Regions from separate parts of the Streptomyces sp. UC4497 genome, predicted to be linked through region 1. Evidence: riboswitches for the same ligand, from Rfam matches in the RefSeq annotation. Region 1 holds a riboswitch; the other holds the start of a gene.
What was found. A riboswitch is a leader RNA that binds a small molecule or an ion and turns the genes downstream of it on or off. The one in region 1 is predicted to bind cobalamin.
Positions count from the first base shown of each region.

Region 1 (11,892 bases):
GGTGCTCGCCGCGCTGGCCGCCTGGGTGACGCGTCTGGTCACCGACGGGCAGCTCGTGGCGCCTCCCGACTCGTGGCCGCCGAGCCTCACCCGTCTCGTCGACGACGTGCAGCGCGCCGCCGTCGGCCATCTCACCGGCACCGCGCTGTGGGCCGCGCTCGTCCCCGTGCTCGCGGGGGCGCTTCTCGCGGGTGTCGGTCTGCTCATGAGGACCGGCCTCGCCGGCCGGGTCCCGCGGGTGGCGCGGGAGCGGCTCGGGTCGCCGCGGCGGGCGGTCGGCCTGGGGTTCGGGGCGACGTGCCTGGCGGTCGCGGGGATGGTGCTGATGCCGCTGGCCGCCTCCCCCGCGGCGGCCCGCGAGTGCGAGGGCAGCACCGAGCTGTGCGACCGGCCCTACGACGAGGTCGCTTATCTGACCTCGCACAACGCGATGTCGACGACGGCCGACAACTTCATCGGGCCGCTGCAGGACCCGCCCATCAGCACACAGCTGGACCATGGGGTGCGCGCGATGCAGCTGGACACCTACCGCTGGGAGACCCCCGAGGAGATCACCGAACGCCTGGACGACTCCGACTTCACGGCCGAGCAGCAGGCGCTGGTGCGGTCCGCGGTCAACCGGATCAATCCGCCGCGCAAGGGGCTGTGGCTGTGCCACGCGGTGTGCAGGGCCGGGGCGATCTCCCTGGTGCCGACGCTGCGCGAGATCGGCGACTGGATGAAGGACCACCCGAACGAAGTGGTCACCCTGATCGTCCAGGACGCGATCTCCGCCGAGGACACCCGAAAGGCCTTCCGCCAGGCCGGGTTGGACAAGCTGGTCCGCCGTCCCGACGCCGATCCGGCGAAGCCCTGGCCGACGCTCGGCGAGATGATCGACAGCGGCCGGCGCCTGGTCGTCTTCGCCGAGAAGGCGGACGGCCCGGCCCCCTGGTACCGCAACTTCTACCGCTACGGCATGGAGACGCCGTTCTCCTTCCGTTCCCCGGACCAGATGAGCTGCGTCCCCCACCGCGGCGGCGACGACAAACGGCTGTTCCTCCTCAACCACTTCATCACCAACAACGGCGGCAGCCGCATCGACGCCGGCGAGGTCAACGCCCGCCGCTACGTCCTCGACCGGGCACACCGCTGCGAACGCGAGCGCGGCAGGCCGGTGAACTTCGTCGCCGTGGACTACGCGACGATCGGGGACGCGCAGGGCGCGGTGGACGCGCTCAACGAGGGCCGCTGACCGGTTCCGACACTGCCGCCGGGACCACGATCGCCTGCGCGTGATAGTTTCGCCGAGCCAGTCGTACCTTTGTGTGTTTTTCTACGCACACGGGTCAGGGAATCCGGTGCGAACCCGGAACTGACGCGCAGCGGTGAGGGTGACGGGCGGAGCCACTGCCACTGGGTCGGCACATCGACCCGGGAAGGCGCTTCGCGCGGACGACCCCGAGTCCGAAGACCTGCTGGCGGCCTCCAGTGCCGCGTGGCATGGGGGCGGACCGTAGGCCGGCTCCGCGTATGAGCCCTGGACGCGAAGGAACTTCCGTGCTGTTCGCACGTCAACTCCGCCGATGCGCCCCGCTGTTGGCGGGCGCCCTGCTGCTCACCGGGTGCGGCACGACCGCCGCCACCGAGGACGGTGCCGACAAGGGCGGCGGTGTCACGCTCGACAACTGCGGCGAGAAGGTGCGGGTCGAGCACGCCCCGCGTCGCGCCGTCGCCCTCGACCAGGGCTCCGCCGAGATCATGCTCTCGCTCGGCCTCGAGGACCGGATGGTCGGCACCGGTACCTGGACCGACCCGGTCCCCAAGGATTTGGCGAAGGCCAACGCGAAGGTGCCGCGCCTGGCCGACCGCTACCCGTCGTTCGAGAAGGTCCTCGGCACCGAACCGGACTTCGCCGCGGCCTCGTTCACGTACACCCTCGGCAAGGGCGGTGTGGCGCCGCGCGCGGAGTTCGAGAAGCTCGGCGTGCCCACGTACCTCTCCCCCAGCGACTGCGTCGGCAAGGACAACGGCGGCGACGGGGACGGGGAGCGGACCAAGCGCCTGGGGCTCGACGTCGTGTACGGCGAGATCCGCGATCTCGCGCGCGTCTTCGACGTCGAGGAGCGCGGCGAGAAGCTGATCGACAAGCTCAAGTCCCGGGTCCGCAAGGCCACTTCCGGGGTCGACGCGCACGGCGTGGACGTCCTCTACTGGTTCGCCAACTCCGACTCGCCCTACATGGCGGGCTGTTGCGGCGCCCCCGGCGTCGTCACCAAGGAGCTCGGGGCGCGCAATGTCTTCGACGACACGCGCGCGGAGTGGCCGCAGGTCAACTGGGAGACGGTCGCCGATCGCGATCCGGACGTGCTGGTGATCGGCGATCTGACGCGCCGCTCGCAGTCGGCGGAGTCCGCGGCGCAGAAGATCAAGTTCCTGGAGTCCAACCCGGTCACCAAGCACATGACCGCCGTGAAGAAGAAGCGGTACGTGCGCCTGAGCGGACAGGCCATGAACCCGACCATCCGCACGGTCGACGGCGTGGAACAGGTCGCCGCGGGGCTGCGCGAGTTCGGCCTCGCCAAGTGACGGCTCGCACGGTTCCGGCGCCCGCGGTGACGGCGGCGCCCGCGAAGGCCTCTTCCCGGATCTCGCTGCGCGCCACGCTCGCCTGGGCGGCCGCCATCGCCGCGCTGTGCGCCTCCGTGGCCTTCGCCATCACGATCGGTCCCGCGCAGATCCGGGTCGGCGACGTGTGGGCCGCGGTGGGCGACCGGATGGGCCTCGCGACCTCGGACCTCTCGCCGATCCGGGACGGCATCGTATGGAATCTGCGGCTGCCGCGGACGCTGCTCGCGGCGGTGTGCGGGGCGGGGCTCGCGGTGTGCGGCACGGTGCTACAGGCGCTGCTGCGCAATCCGCTGGCCGATCCGTTCGTGCTCGGTGTCTCGTCGGGCGCGTCGACCGGGGCCGTGCTCGTCGTCGTGCTCGGGCTTGGCGGGGGCGCCATCTCGGTCTCCGGTGGCGCGTTCGTCGGCGCCGTCTGTTCGTTCGCGCTGGTGCTGGTGCTCAGTCACACGCTGGGCGGCAGCACGGACCGGGTGGTGCTGTGCGGCGTCGCGGCGATGCAGCTGTTCTCGGCGCTGACCTCGTTCGTCGTCCTGACCTCTGCGGACGCGGAGACGACGCGCGGCGTGCTGTTCTGGCTACTCGGCTCACTCAGCGGGGTCGGCTGGACCGAGGTGTGGCTGTGCCTGGCCGTGCTCGCCGTCACGCTCGTGGTGTGCCTGGCGTACGGGCGCACCCTCGACGCGTTCGCCTTCGGCGCGGAGGCGGCGGCCACCCTCGGGGTGCGGGTGGCCCGTACCCGGATCGTGCTGCTGTGCGTGACGGCGCTGCTCACGGCGGCCCTGGTCAGCGCGGCCGGCGCGATCGGCTTCGTCGGCCTGGTGCTGCCGCACGCGGCGCGCGCCCTGGTCGGTCCGGGGCACACCCGGCTGCTGCCGGTGACGGCGCTCGCGGGAGCCGTGTTCCTGGTGTGGGTGGACACGGTGGCGCGGACGGTGCTCGAACCGCAGGAGGTTCCGGTGGGTGTGGTGACATCGCTGATCGGTGTGCCGGCGTTCGTGCTGGTGCTGTACCGCGGGCGGGGTGTGCGGTGACGGCGGGGCTGCGCGCGGAGCGTGTGTCGTGGTCGCCGGGTGGCGCGCTGGTGCTCGACGGGGTGTCCGTGGCACCCGAGCCCGGCACCGTCACCGGAATCCTCGGCCCCAACGGCTCGGGCAAGTCGACCCTGCTGCGCCTGCTGTCCGGAGTGCTCGCCCCGGACAGCGGCGTCGTCACGCTCGACGGTGACCCGCTCGCCTCGGTGGGCCGCAGGCAGGCCGCGCGGCGCATCGCCATGGTGCAGCAACAGTCCGACGCCCAGGTCGAGTTGACCGTCGCCGACGTCGTACGCCTGGGCCGGGTCCCGCACCGCCGCGCCTGGCAGCCCGCGTCGGCGGCGGACGAGGCGGCCGTGCGCTCCGCCCTGGAGCGCAGCGGACTCGGCGACCGGGCGCACCGCCTGTGGCACACGCTGTCCGGCGGCGAGCGCCAGCGGGTGCAGATCGCGCGGGCGCTCGCGCAGGAGCCGCGCGAGCTGCTGCTCGACGAGCCGACCAACCACCTCGACATCCAGCACCAGCTCGAACTCCTCGACCTGATCGGCACGCTGGGCATCACGTCCGTCGTCGCCCTGCACGACCTGAACCTCGCCGCCACCTACTGCGCGCGGGTCGTCGTGCTGCGCGAGGGCCGGGTGGTGGCGGCCGGGGAGCCGGGCGACGTCCTGACCGAGGAACTGATCGCCGACGTGTACGGGGTGCGCGCCGAGGTCACCCGCCCCGGCGCCCGCCCGCACATCCGCTACCTGGGCACGACGTCGCCGCGCTGAGCCACCCGGGCCTCACTGGACCCGTGTCACTCGAAGCGCTCGGTGTCCCCGGCCCCGCGCCGTACGATCTCGGCCTCCCCACCGGAGAAGTCGATGACCGTGGTGGGCACGGTGCCGCAGTCGCCGGAGTCCACCACGGCGTCCACCTGGTGGTCGAGCAGCTCCTTGATCTCCCAGCCCTGGGTGAGCGGCTCCTCCTCGCCGGGCAGCAGCAGCGTGCTGGACAGCAGCGGCTCACCGAGCTCGGCGAGCAGGGCCTGCGTCACCACGTGGTCGGGGATCCGCACGCCCACGGTCTTCTTCTTCGGATGCTGCAACTGCCGCGGTACCTCGCGCGTCGCGGGCAGGATGAAGGTGTAACTGCCGGGCGTGGCCGCCTTGATGGCGCGGAACACGTCGTTGTCGATCTGGACGAACCTGCCGAGCTGGGCGAAGTCCTGGCAGACCAGTGTGAAGTGGTGCCGGTCGTCGAGCTGCCGGATGGTGCGGATCCGGTCGACTCCCGCCCGGTTGCCGAGCCGGCAGCCGAGCGCGTAGCAGGAGTCCGTGGGGTAGGCGACGAGCGCGCTGTCGCGGATGCCGTCGGCGATCGCGGAGATCAGGCGCGCTTGCGGGTTTGCTGGGTGCACGTCGTAGTACCTGGCCATTCGGCGAGCGTACGGGATCGGACGCGCCACGCCGGGGTACACGAGGGGCGAATCGGGCACGCACGCGCGACAATCCCGACACCGGACCACCCTGCCCTGGCCCCCGCGCGCCCACGGACCCATACTGGTCGCGCCCCGATCACTCACAGAACGACTCCATGGCGAAGAAGAACTCAACCCCGACACCCGTCCCCGACACCGTGTGGCTCGGACGCGGACGCCACCTCGGGCCCGACCCCGAGCGCGACGTCCGGCGCAACCTGATCGCCCTCAAGGCGGCGGGTGTGCTCGACGACTTCCTCGACCTCGACCCCGAGGACGCGGCGCGGTCCACCGTGCTGCACCCGCGCGCGGAGGAGGCCGGGCCAGGCCCCGGCGCCCGCCGGGTCTTCGAGGCGCGCTGGCGCGTCGCCGAGAACGTCACCGTGCGCGGCCAGCTCACGACGTACGACCCCGACACCCGCGCCAAGGACTCCGAAGGCGTCACCTGGATTCTCGCCGCGGAGGCGGAGCGGGCCTGGGAGCTGGCCTGGCCGTCGCCTGCGCCGATGTTCTGGCCGGACAGCGAACGGGTGCCCTGGGACCACGACACGGTGGCGGGGCTGCGCCTCCGTGTCCCGAACCACCTCCCCAAGGACGACGACGCGCTGCGCCGCCTCCTCAAGGACTGCTCGCGCTCCAGTTGGTACGTGCATGTCGTCATCCATGAGGCGATGACGCCGGACGCTCGCGGCCAGCGGTCGATCACGCAGTATCTGCCGCCGAGCCTGCAGCACCGGGTGATCGAGCACCGGGCGACGCCCGACCAGGCGCAGATCGTGGACTTCGGGCTGCGCAAGGACTTCAAGGCCGGCATGCCGCGCGGCGGGGGCGTCGTGCTGCCGACCACGCCGCCGCACCCGGACTATGTGGCGGACCGTTTCACCGTGCGCAGCGTATTCCTCGACGGCAGCGAGCCGACCGAACTGATCGACCGGATCCGGGAGTTCACCGCGTTCCCGCGGCCGCTGACCGACGAGGCGCAGCAGGCCCTCACGCGCCTGCGCGACGGCTGGCATCTGCTCACGCCCGACGAGGAGCTGACGCACGCGCAGGACATGGTCACGAAGTACGCCGAGGCGCTCGACGCGATGACCAGGTCCCGGGACAGCTACCGCGAGGCGGCCGAAGCGGCGCGCGCAGCGCTCGCCGAGGTGCCGCGCGCCGAGAGCGCGCCGCACACGCCGACGGACGCGGACGCCTCACCGTTCGGCACGCTCGGCAAGGCGTTCGGACGCTTCCGAGGGCCGCACAAGTAGGTTCCCGGCGGCATTGACGGCCAGTTGGTGGGGCGCCCGCACGGGGCGGGCGCCCGCTCCCCTCACTCCTCCTCTGCCTCCGCCGCACCCGGATCGGACATCCGCAGCGCGATCTCCTGCAGCAGCTCGCTGGAGTTGACGTCCGTGCGGCCCTCGTCGTGGACCTTGGCGAGCTGCGTGAAGAGGAACGCGAACGCCTCCACGAGCGACACACTCGCCGGCATCAGCGCGGCGATGGCCAGTTCGGCCGCCTCCTCCGCGGTGGCCCCCGACGGGATCTCGATGGTCGGGAACACCTCCGACACGAGCCGCCCCAGTTGCGTCAGGTCGGTGTCGAGTGCCTCACCGTCGCTGAGCCTGCGCACCATCTCGTGCGTCTCGGTGAGCACGCCGATGGCCCGCAGAATGATCTCCCTCTGTTCCATGTGGGGAGCTTATGCCGGGGTCCGGGTCGCGCGTGCAACGTGGTCGCAACGTCCCACACCTTTGACTGGGTGACATGACCGACGTACCCCGCGTGGAGCTGACGGACGCGGCCGCCGAGCTGGTGCGGCGGCTGCGCGAGGCCCACGGTCCGCTGATGTTCCACCAGTCCGGCGGCTGCTGCGACGGCAGCGCGCCGATGTGCTACCTGGCGGGCGAGTTCCGCACCGGAGCCTCCGATGTGCTGCTCGCCGATCTCGCGGTGGAGGGGGTGGCGGAGCCGGTCCCGTTCTGGATGTCCAAGAGCCAGTACGAGGTGTGGAGCCATACGCGGCTCATCGTCGACGTCGTCGAGGGCCGCGGCAGCGGCTTCTCCCTCGAAGCACCCGAGGGCGTACGTTTCCTGATCCGTTCCCGCCTCGTCGGCACCTAGCCATCGACGCGCGACCCCGCGTCTGCTGAACTCCCCACATGCAGACGAGAGTTGGCAAGCGAGGCAGAAGAGTCCTTGCGGCCCTCGGGGTCGCTTCGATGCTGGCCGGTGCCGCCCTGACGGGTGCGGCACCGGCCGGCGCCGCTTCGGGCGAGCGGATCGCTCCGGGCGTCACGTACACGGAGTTCGACGTTCCCGCCGCCAAGGGCACCGCGCACGCCCATGTCCTCACCGTCGATCTGACCGACCCGCGCGTGCGGGTCGACCTCCTGCACCCCGGTGCGGTCGGGGCCCGCGCCACCGTCTCCTCGATGTCCGACGCGGCCGGCGCCGTCGGCGGGGTCAACGGGGACTTCTTCAACATCACGGAGAGCCAGCACCCGGGTGTCGAGGTCACCGGCGCCTCCGTCGGACCGGCCATCGCGAGCGGGCACACGCTCAAGGCGGCCGTGCCGAACGGGCAGCGCTTCGGCCCGGCCCTGCCGCCCGGCACCTCCACCCGGGACGTCCTCGGCGTCGGGGTCGACCGGCGGGCCCGCCTCGACAGCCTGGAACTCGACGGCTCGGTACGCACCCGGGACGACCGGATGCCGCTGGGCGGGCTGAACCAGTACGCGCTGCCGGTCGGCTCGGTGGGGGCTTTCACGTCCGACTGGGGCAGCGTGTCGCGGGTGCGGGCCACCTGCGGCACGGACACCCAGCGGGCGGCTCCGTGCACCACGGACACGTACGAGGTGACGGTGCGCCGCGGGCGCGTCGTGGCGTCGGCCGACACACCCGGCAGCGGGCCCATAGCGGCCGGCTCCACGGTCCTGGTCGGCAGGGAGGCCGGCGCGCAGTGGCTGCGCAAGCTGTCGCCGGGTGACCCGGTCACGGTCCACCACCGGCTCGTCGCCGCTCGCTCGCAGATCCCGTACCGCTTCGCGATCGGCGGCTATCCGGTACTGCGGGACGGCGCGCCGCTGCCCGGCCTGGACGCGACGACGTCGGCGGTGCGCACGGCGGCGGGCATCGGGGACGGCGGCCATGAGCTGATCCTGCTGGCCCTGGACGGCGCCCCCGCCTACCGCACCGGCATGTCGATGACCGAAGTGGCCGCCACGATGCGGTCCTTGGGCTCGGACGACGCGTTCAGCCTGGACGGCGGCGGTTCGTCGACCCTCGTGGCCCGCGCACCGGGCGCCCCCGCGGTGTCGGTCCGCAACCACCCCAGCGATCCGCCGGAGCGGGCGGTCGCGAACGGGATAGGGGTGTTCTCGGCGACGAAGTAGCGCCACGGGAGGGCCGCAACGGCCGGTCAGTCGTCATACTCCAATTACCCGGCTTGCTCAGCCCGTTGCCTCACGGGCTGAGGCTGCTGACCAGCCCCGCGGTCGAGGTGATGCCGTCGTGGATGGTCGGCGCCGCGTCCGTGCCCGCGAGCAGGAAGCCGAGCAGCACGCAGACGAGCGCGTGCGAGAACTTCATGGCTCCGTTGCGCAGGAAGATCACCGCGACGATGAGCAGCAACAGCACCACGGAAATGGACAGAGACATCGCCGAACCTCCTCCGCCACGTCAACACCGTGGCTATCGGCCGCAAGTGTGACGCAGCGGAGGGCGCCGACCGGGGCATGACCTGTCCCCCGAACGGGTGTTAACCCGGGGTCACCGGCCGGAACTCCTGCCGCGGGCCTTGTCGTGGGCCGTGTCGTGGGTCTCCAGGAACGCCCGCAGGCCCGCGAGGTCGTCCGTGTTGAGGTGGTCGACGTCGGCGGCGATCAATTCGGCCCAGACGGCGTCGCGTTCGGGCCCGGCGACGTCGGGTGTCGCCCAGAAGCGGACGCGCTGGCCGCGCGCATGGGCGGCGCCGACGATCCCGCGCAGCTTCTCGCGTTCGGCGGCGGGCATGGGACCGCTCCCCAGCCAGGTGAAGTTGTTGGCCCAGTTGTCGCTGATGAGCGGGATGAGCGAGGCGGGCGCCGCGCTGCCGAGGTCGGTGAGGCGGCCGTCGTAGAAGGCGCTGCGCCTGGTCTGCGCCTCCATCGGCGGGCGGGCGGCCCGGTCGCCCGAGACGACGACGGTGACGGCTCCGCCCCGCACACGCCCGCGGTCGTACGTGGTGAAGAGGCGGCCGTAGCGGCGCAATTGGCGGTCGAGTTCCTGGTACGTCGCCGCGCCGTCGGTCTTGATGTCGACGAGGAGCTGCAGCGGGGTGCGCCAACCCCGGTACACCGACCCGTGGTTGGCCTTCACGCGGGCGGCGAGCGGGGCGAGGTAGAGGGAAGCCAGGGTGCGCGAGGGGTCGAGGTCGACGGGGTCGTGGGCGACGAGGAGGTCGCCGTTCACGAGGTAGATGTCGGCCTCGACGCTGTTGAAGCGTTGATCGAGCGCGTCGAACAGGGGTCTCGGGTGCTCGTAGTCGTTGTGGGCGTGGGCGCGCCGCAGGGGCGCGGGGCCGCGCTTGGCCTGGGCGGCCTGGGCCAGGTCGGGCGTGGTGACACCGACGGCGAGCGCGGCGGCGAGGGTGCCGAGGGCTCTGCGGCGGGTGGTCGGGGCCATGCGTGCCTCCCGTGGTGGGTCGGTGGGACACGGTGAGTATGCGGGGCGTGGGTCGTCAACCGGCAGAGGCGTGACGGGAGTTGGCGTGACCGGCACCCCCGGTTCACCGCGGGGCCACCACGAGTCACTGGTCACGGGCGTGCATGATGGCGGGGACGGGCGAAGATCGACGGAAAGCGAAGGGAGTCGGCGGTGCGCCAGGTGGAGTGCGTGGTGGAGGTGCTGCGCGAGGTGCTCGGGCCGGATCTGGTGGCCGCGTATCTCTACGGCTCGGCGGTCTCCGGCGGCCTGCGCCCGCACAGCGATGTGGACGTGTTCGCCGTGACCGGCGCTCCCACGGCACCCGAACAGCGCGCACGACTCGTCGGCGGGCTGATGGACCTGTCCGGGGCGGGTGCGGAGCACGGCCAGGAACGCCCGGTGGAGTTGACTCTCGTACGGCTCGCCGATGTGCGGCCCTGGCGGTTCCCGCCGGTGCGGGAGTTCCAGTACGGCGAGTGGCTCCGGGGCGCGTACGAGCGCGGGGAGACGCCGCGGCCCGAGGTGGATGCGGACCTGGCGCTGCTGGTCACGATGGTGCGACAGCGTGGTGTCGCCCTGTTCGGGCCGCCCGCCACCGAACTGCTCGATCCGGTACCGGAATCCGATGTGCGCCGCGCGACCGTGGCCGGGATCCCGGCGCTCCTTGAGGAGTTGGAGACGGACACCCGCAATGTGGTCCTGACCCTGGCCCGCGTCTGGGCCACCCTCGCGACCGGGGAGATCCTGTCGAAGAACGCGGCGGCGGACTGGGCCCTGGCCCGGCTCCCGGAGGAGAACCGCGCGGTGCTGGCGCATGCCCGTGCGGTGTATCTGGGCGAGGCGGAGGAGTCGTGGGAGCGGCTACGTCATCGAATTCGGCGCGACGCGGAGGCACTGGTCGCCGAGACCGAACGGGCCGCGTAGCACCGGCCTCCGGCCCGACCCAGCCCGTTACGTCCGTCGTAAGTTTGCAGCGAGACCCCACAGAGGAGAACCGTGTCGAGTGGGGCGGCGCTTACGAAAACGGTCTGGAGACGTCCCAGTGACACAGGAATCCCACCAGGAAACACACCACGTATCCATCGCCGAACACGTGGTGTCCGACGGCGCGTCCGGCCCCTACGCCCTCACCACGGGCCCGGACGACGCCCTGTGGTTCACCCTCGTCCACAGCGGCGAGATCGGCCGGCTCGTCCCGGGCGCCGATCCGACGCGCCACCGCCTCGACGCCCCCGACTGCGGACCGACCGTCATCACCCCGGGCCCGGACGGCGCCCTGTGGTTCACCGAGTACCGGGCGGACCGGATCGGGCGGATCACGGTGGCCGGCGCCGTCGACGAGTTCGATGTGCGCAGGCCCGGCTGCGGGCCGTTCGGGATCGCGGCGGGCCCCGACGGGGCGCTGTGGTTCACCGAGACGGCGGCCGACCGCATCGGCCGCATCACCGTGGACGGCGACGTCACCGAGTTCCCGCTCCCGGTCACCGGCGGCTTCCCCTCGGCGATCACGGCCGGGGCCGACGACGCGATGTGGTTCACCCTCAACCAGGCGAACGCCATCGGCCGGATCGGCATGGACGGCACGATCACCCTCCACGCCCTTCCTACGGAGGCGGCCGCCCCCGTAGGAATCGCCGCGGGCCACGACGGAGCGCTCTGGTTCGTCGAGATCGCCGCCGGGCAGGTCGGCCGGATCACTCCGGACGGCCGGATCACCGAGTTCCCGCTGGCCGACCGCGCCGCCCGCCCGCACGCCGTCACGGTCGACGCCGATGGCACCGCGTGGTTTACCGAGTGGGGCGCCAACCGCATCGGCACGCTCACGCCCGACGGCGCCCTCACCGTCCACGACCTGCCCACCCCGAACTCCGAACCGCACGGCATCGCCGTTGGCCCGGACGGCGCCGTGTGGACGGCGTTGGAGATCGGCGCGCTCGCGCGCATCGCGCCTGCGGGCCGCTCCACGTGACTGCCGAACCTGCCCACCGGATCGTCAGTTGCTGAGCGCCAGCCTGATACCGAAGACGCCGATGACGGTGCCGGTGATCCGGTCGAGCAGCCGACGGGCCTGGGGCTTGCGGAGCCAGCCCTGCAGGACGCGAGCGAAGCCGATGA
Region 1 is NZ_JBTYHB010000001.1:105,193-117,084, forward strand. Features, by position in the region: gene ACYSUO_RS00360 (PI-PLC domain-containing protein) at 1-1,234, shown strand, start outside; cobalamin riboswitch at 1,287-1,476, shown strand; gene ACYSUO_RS00365 (ABC transporter substrate-binding protein) at 1,513-2,568, shown strand; gene ACYSUO_RS00370 (FecCD family ABC transporter permease) at 2,628-3,641, shown strand; gene ACYSUO_RS00375 (ABC transporter ATP-binding protein) at 3,638-4,414, shown strand; gene ACYSUO_RS00380 (L-threonylcarbamoyladenylate synthase) at 4,441-5,061, opposite strand; gene ACYSUO_RS00385 (hypothetical protein) at 5,220-6,359, shown strand; gene ACYSUO_RS00390 (hypothetical protein) at 6,422-6,784, opposite strand; gene ACYSUO_RS00395 (DUF779 domain-containing protein) at 6,859-7,215, shown strand; gene ACYSUO_RS00400 (phosphodiester glycosidase family protein) at 7,254-8,486, shown strand; gene ACYSUO_RS00405 (hypothetical protein) at 8,557-8,751, opposite strand; gene ACYSUO_RS00410 (phosphatidylinositol-specific phospholipase C/glycerophosphodiester phosphodiesterase family protein) at 8,863-9,756, opposite strand; gene ACYSUO_RS00415 (aminoglycoside adenylyltransferase family protein) at 9,949-10,701, shown strand; gene ACYSUO_RS00420 (Vgb family protein) at 10,820-11,746, shown strand; gene ACYSUO_RS00425 (LysE family translocator) at 11,771-11,892, opposite strand, start outside.

Region 2 (6,154 bases), 140 kb from region 1:
CTGTAATGGACACCGCAGCCGCACGGAGCGCGCCGACCACGATGGCTCGTCTCGGTGAAGGCCCGCCGAAGCGCTCGTAGGATGCCGGAGTGCCAAGACTCATACCGACGAGCCGCCGCGCGTGGGGTGCCACGTGGGCGGTGCTGTGTGCGGCCGGCCTCGCCGTCACCTTCGGCCTCAACGCCTCCTCGGAGCCCGACCCGCAACCCGAGAAGCCCGTGAGCGCCCGGTGCGCCGAGCTGATCGCGGGCATCGAGAAGCAGTTGGCCAAGAACGAGCGGGACGGCAAGAAGGACGGGGTGGTGACGTTCTCGCGCGTCCGGGGCTCCGGCGAGGACGACTGCCACGAGGCGCTCCGCGACCACTTCGGCGGGGATCGGTGATCCGCGGCGTTTGAATCACCGCGTACGCGGTGCTGGTCGTCGTCGACGTCCGCTTGGCCATCGCGGTGACGCGCCGAGCAACTCCCGCATTTTTGTTACGCGTTGCCGCCCACGTCATAGCGCCTGCCCGCCGCGATCACCGTCTCCACGGACCGCAGCGCCCCGAGGCCTGCGAGCGGGTCGCCCGCCACCACGAGGATGTCCGCGCTGTAGCAGTACGTCGGATGGCCGAGGCCGGCGCGCGGCTGATCGCGGGCACCGACGCGGCCTGCCCAACGGCCGCATCCGCTGGGCCTGGACGAGACGACCGGGCATCACCGCACCAAACAGCAGTCCCCGCACTTGCCGCCGCCGGGAGCGCGGTAGAAGAGGCAGCAACTGCGTCGACGGAACGACAGATCGGCTCCGGTGATCCGGCCCGTGCCCCGCAGTCGGCCCGTCTCCAGCAGTTCGCGTGTCAGGCGCGTGAGATCCTTACGCAACTCGGGCCGGGACCTCAGCAGTTGGGCCGCCGAGCCGGCGAGCGCGGACGCGGAATTGCCGGCCAGCAGGCGGGGCGCCACCTTGGTGGTGAGGCCGCTCTCCACCGCCTCCAGGACGCCGTCCACCTCCGCGTGGACCGCGTCGGCGAGTGACGGGAGTTCCGCTGCGCGTCGGCCCTCGGGCCGGGGCAGCCGGAGAGCCGAGCCCTCGCCGGACCACTCCACCGTGCTCATCGTCGGCACGATCCCGTGGACGAGTGCGCAGGCGAGGACCGGTGACCACAGGCGGGCCGCAAGACCCAGGTGGGCGATGGAGACGCCGATGCGGGGTTCGTGTGTGCGGTAGTGGTCGTTCACCGCCTTGGCTCGTTCGGCCAACCCGGCGCGCGCGAGCCGTGCGTCGGGGTCCGCGTCGGCCTCGGCGTCGGACGACCGCGTCAGGGCCGTGTCGAGAGCGAAGAATCCGCCGATTCGCGACACGTCCCGCAACGCCTCGGCGACCTCTTCCGGCGCCACTTCGGTCTGCGCGAGCCGTTCGGGCATACCGCTTCCTCCCTCTCGCCGAGGAGTTCCGCACCGGTTTCCTCGGGCCGCCGACGCCCGTGTTCCGGGCCATGATGCCATCCAGCGCGGAGCGGCCGACGGGCCGGACGTTGTGGCGTCTTCCGGGCGCGGAGCCGTAGGGTGAACGACGCAGCTGGTTCGCCCCGCCCGCCAGGCGGGGCGTCGTAAGAGGGAACCCGGTGGGAATCCGGGACTGCCCCGCAGCGGTGAGTGGGAACGACCGCCGTCATACGCACTGGGCTCCGGAAGAGGGGTCTGGGAAGCGACGGTCACTAGGTGTCCGCCCTTTCGGGTGGGCGTGCCCGCGAGTCCGAAGACCTGCCGACTGCCCGTGCACGGACGAATCGTGCGCGGAGATCTCGGTGACCTCGAGGGCGGGTCGGCGTACACATACCGGCGGAAGGCCGTGCCTCGCAGCGCGCGGTCGCCGCCACGGTGGTGTCACTCCTTCGTGCCGCAGAAGTCCTCCGGGATCCCAGGGATACGTCTCTCGAAGGAGAATTCCGTGACCACCAGGACCGCGACCACAAGGGCCGCAGCCGCACGGGCCACCGTGTACGGCTACCCCCGCCAGGGCCCGAACCGGGAACTGAAGAAGGCGATCGAGGGCTACTGGAAGGGCCGCGTCGACGCCGACACCCTCCGCTCCACCGCCGCCGAACTGCGCCGCGCCGCCTGGCAGGACCTGGCCGCGTCCGGCATCGACGAGGTGCCGACCGGCGACTTCTCGTACTACGACCACGTCCTGGACACGACCGTGATGGTCGGGGCGGTGCCCGAGCGCCACCGGGCCGCCGTCGCGGCGGACGCCCTGGACGGGTACTTCGCCATGGCCCGCGGCACCCAGGACGTCGCTCCGCTGGAGATGACCAAGTGGTTCAACACCAACTACCACTATTTCGTCCCGGAGTTGGGGCCGGAAACGATGTTCACCGCCGATTCCGGCAAGCAGGTCGCAGAGCTTCGGGAAGCCCTCGCTCTCGGCCTGGACGGTCGCCCGGTGCTGGTCGGACCGGTCACCTATCTCCTGCTGTCGAAGCCCGCTCCGGGCGTCGCCGACGACTTCGATCCGCTCACCCTGCTGGACCGGCTGCTGCCCGTCTACGCGGAGGTCCTCACCGACCTGCGCGCCTCGGGTGCCGCCTGGGTGCAGCTCGACGAGCCCGCGCTGGTGCAGGACCGCACCCCGGCCGAGCTGAACGCCGCTGCCCGCGCCTACCGTGACCTCGGCGCCCTCGTCGACCGTCCGAAGCTCCTGGTCGCCTCGTACTTCGACCGGCTCGGCGAGGCCCTGCCGGTGCTCGCCAAGGCGCCCGTCGACGGTCTCGCCCTCGACTTCACCGGCTCCGCCGCCGCCAACCTCGACGAACTCGCCGCCGTCGGCGGCCTGCCCGGCAAGCGTCTCGTCGCCGGCGTGGTGGACGGCCGCAACGTCTGGGTCAACGACCTGGAGCGGTCCCTCGCCACACTCGGCACCCTGCTCGGGCTCGCCGAGCGCGTCGACGTGGCCGCATCCTGCTCGCTGTTGCACGTCCCGCTGGACGCGTCCGTGGAGCGCGACATCGAGCCGCAGATCCGGCGCTGGCTCGCCTTCGCCCGCCAGAAGACCACCGAGGTCGCCACCCTCGCCAAGGGCCTGACCCGGGGAACCGGCGTGGTCGCGGCCGAACTCGCTGCCAATCGCGCCGCGTTGAATTCCCGCGCCACCTCGCCCATCACGCGCGATCCGGCGGTGCGGAGCCGCGCCGCCGCCGTCACCGAGAACGACGCGCGCCGCTCGCAGCCGTACGCCGAGCGGACCGCCGCCCAGCGGGCCCTCCTGAACCTGCCGCTGCTGCCGACCACGACCATCGGCTCGTTCCCGCAGACCGGCGAACTCCGCGCCGCCCGCGCCGACTTGCGGGCCGGGCGCATCGACACCACAGGGTACGAGGACCGCATCAGGAACGAGATCCGTGAGGTCGTCTCGTTCCAGGAGAAGGCGGGCATCGACGTGCTCGTGCACGGCGAACCCGAGCGCAACGACATGGTCCAGTACTTCGCCGAGCAGCTGAACGGCTACCTGGCGACCCAGCACGGTTGGGTCCAGTCGTACGGCACCCGCTACGTCCGTCCGCCAGTCCTCGCGGGTGACATCTCCCGCCCCGAGCCGATGACCGTGCGCTGGACGACGTACGCCCAATCGCTCTCCGACCGCCCCGTCAAGGGCATGCTCACGGGTCCTGTCACCATGCTCGCCTGGTCCTTCGTCCGCGACGACCAGCCCCTTGGTGACACCGCCCGGCAGGTGGCCCTCGCCCTGCGCGACGAGGTCAACGACCTGGAGACGAACGGGACTTCGGTCATTCAGGTCGACGAGCCCGCACTGCGCGAGACACTGCCGCTGCGCGCCACCGACCACGCGGCCTACCTCGCCTGGGCCACCGAGGCGTTCCGCCTCACCACCAGCGGCGTGCGGCCGGACACGCAGATCCACACCCACATGTGCTACGCCGAGTTCGGTGACATCGTGCAGGCCATCGACGACCTCGACGCCGACGTCATCAGCCTGGAGGCCGCCCGCTCCCACATGCAGGTCGCCCATGAGCTCGCCGCTCACGGCTACCCGCGCGAAGCCGGTCCGGGCGTGTACGACATCCACTCGCCGCGCGTTCCGAGCGTCGACGAGGCAGCCGCCCTGCTGCGTACGGGACTTGAGGCCATCCCCGCCGAGCGGCTGTGGGTCAACCCGGACTGCGGGCTGAAGACCCGCGGCTGGCCGGAGACCCGCGCCTCCCTGGAACACCTCGTGGCCGCCGCACGCACGGTCCGTGAGGAGCTCGGGAGGACCGCGCCCTGACGCGCGACCCTGCAGGCCTTGCCCCTGGTGCCTGCGTCGGCATCAGGGGCAAGGCGCGCACCGGCCTACATCAGGCGGTCGGCGCGTACGTGCGCTTTCCCCGCCGGTACGCGATCTCGCCGAGCGCGATGTCGCAGAGCATGAACGCGGCGAGCGGGATGCCGAGCAGCGGCACGAAGTAGCCGAGCAGCGCGATCACCACCATCAACGGCACCACGACGTACGGCGGCACGTGCTGCCAGGCTCCGCGCGGGACGGGCCGCCCGAAGGCGGAGCCGCGCCCGCGCTGCCACCACATGCGGTACCCCCACACGATGAGGAGCACCACCGCCAGGGCGAGGGCGGCGAGGGCGATCTGGTTGACGAGGCCGAACAGGTTGCCGGTGTGCAGGTCGATGCCCCAGCGGGACAGCTTGGCGAGCACCGGGTAGTCCGCGAACCGCACCTCGTCCGTGACCTCGCCGCTCGTCGGGTCGACGGCGACGGCATCCTGCTTCTCCGGCCAGCTCCGCTGGATCTGCTGGACCACGTACGCCGAGGAGGAGTCGGCGGGCGGGACGATCTCCACGGGGTTCGAGAGGCCTTCGGCGCGGGCCGCCTTCAGCACCGCGTTCAGACCGACGTCACCACCGCCCTTCTCGGCGCCGGCCCCGCCCATGTCCATGCCTTCCATGCCCTCCATACCGGCCATGTCATGGCCGGCGTGTTCACCGCCTGGAGTCACGGTCGCGGAGACGGTCGGGGTCGTCTGGCCGAGCGCGGCACGCAGGTCGGTGATGTTCGCCCCTGCGTACGTCGACCAGGTCAGGCCCGTCGCGGACAGGAAGAAGAGGCCGAGCGCCGCCCAGACACCCACCGATCCGTGCAGCGACAGGGTGCGCCTGCGGCCGGTCGCGCCGCGGATCGCGCGACGGGAACGGCGCCGGGAGAACCAGAGGACGAGGCCACCGCCCGCGATCACCCACATCCAGCTCGCCGCGAACTCGCTGTAGAGACGGCCCACTTGGCCGAGGTGGAGGTCGCGGTGGAGCTCGTCGATCCAGGTGCGCAGCGGCAGCGCGCCCGTCGAGCCGTACTGTTCGAGGGCGCCGCGCACCTCCCCGTTGTACGGGTTCACGAACACCGCGAGCGTGTAGTCGGCGTCGACTCCCGGCACGCCGGCGAGCATGACTCGGGTCGTCGCCCCGGCCTCAGGGGAAGGCCGTACCGCGCTGATGTCTCCTTCCGGATGTGCCTTGCGGGCGGCGGCGACCTGATCGGCGATCGGCAGCTCGGACTTGCCCACGGGGACGTTCAGCTCATGGGCGTACACGATCTTCTCGGCCTGGAACGAGCCCGCGTAGAGCAGGCCCGTGACCGCGGCGACGAACAGGAACGGGGCGACGAACACCCCGGCGTAGAAGTGCAGTCGCAGCACCAGCGGGCGCAGCGACGCCCAGGTCGACCGGTCGGCGGGCGGCGACGGCGGTGCGTGCCGGCTCTCTTCCGCTGGGCGCGGTTCAGAGGTGTCGGAGGTTTCGGAGGTGATGGACAACGTGGTCCTCCAGTTTCGGGCAGCACGGAGTCCGGGCGCGGGCCGTTCGGCCCTGGGCGCATCCGGATCCGGTGCGTTGCATGGGGACTCGACCGCGCGGGCCCGCTCGGGGTGTGCGCACGGCCGACGCCCGAGGGTGCGGCGCAGCCTCGGGCGAACCGGCTGTCGTCAGGCGACAGCGTTCCCTGCAGGCGGGCCCCTGGAGGTGATCGTGTCGGCGAGAAGGAGGTCACGGGGCGTACGATCGCGCCGCGTGCGGCGGACCTGGACGCGCGGCCGGTGCGGCGGAGCCGGAAGGCGGAACGGGAGCCTCAGGGGCGCGACGAGCCGACCGACGACGGACCTCGCGATG
Region 2 is NZ_JBTYHB010000001.1:248,650-254,803, forward strand. Features, by position in the region: gene ACYSUO_RS01055 (hypothetical protein) at 90-383, shown strand; gene ACYSUO_RS01060 ((2Fe-2S)-binding protein) at 698-1,408, opposite strand; cobalamin riboswitch at 1,546-1,769, shown strand; gene metE (5-methyltetrahydropteroyltriglutamate--homocysteine S-methyltransferase) at 1,935-4,268, shown strand; gene ACYSUO_RS01070 (PepSY-associated TM helix domain-containing protein) at 4,339-5,802, opposite strand; gene ACYSUO_RS01075 (hypothetical protein) at 5,971-6,154, opposite strand, start outside.
Region 2: linked by a shared signal. The riboswitch ahead of metE (5-methyltetrahydropteroyltriglutamate--homocysteine S-methyltransferase) and the one ahead of ACYSUO_RS00365 (ABC transporter substrate-binding protein) in region 1 are both predicted to bind cobalamin.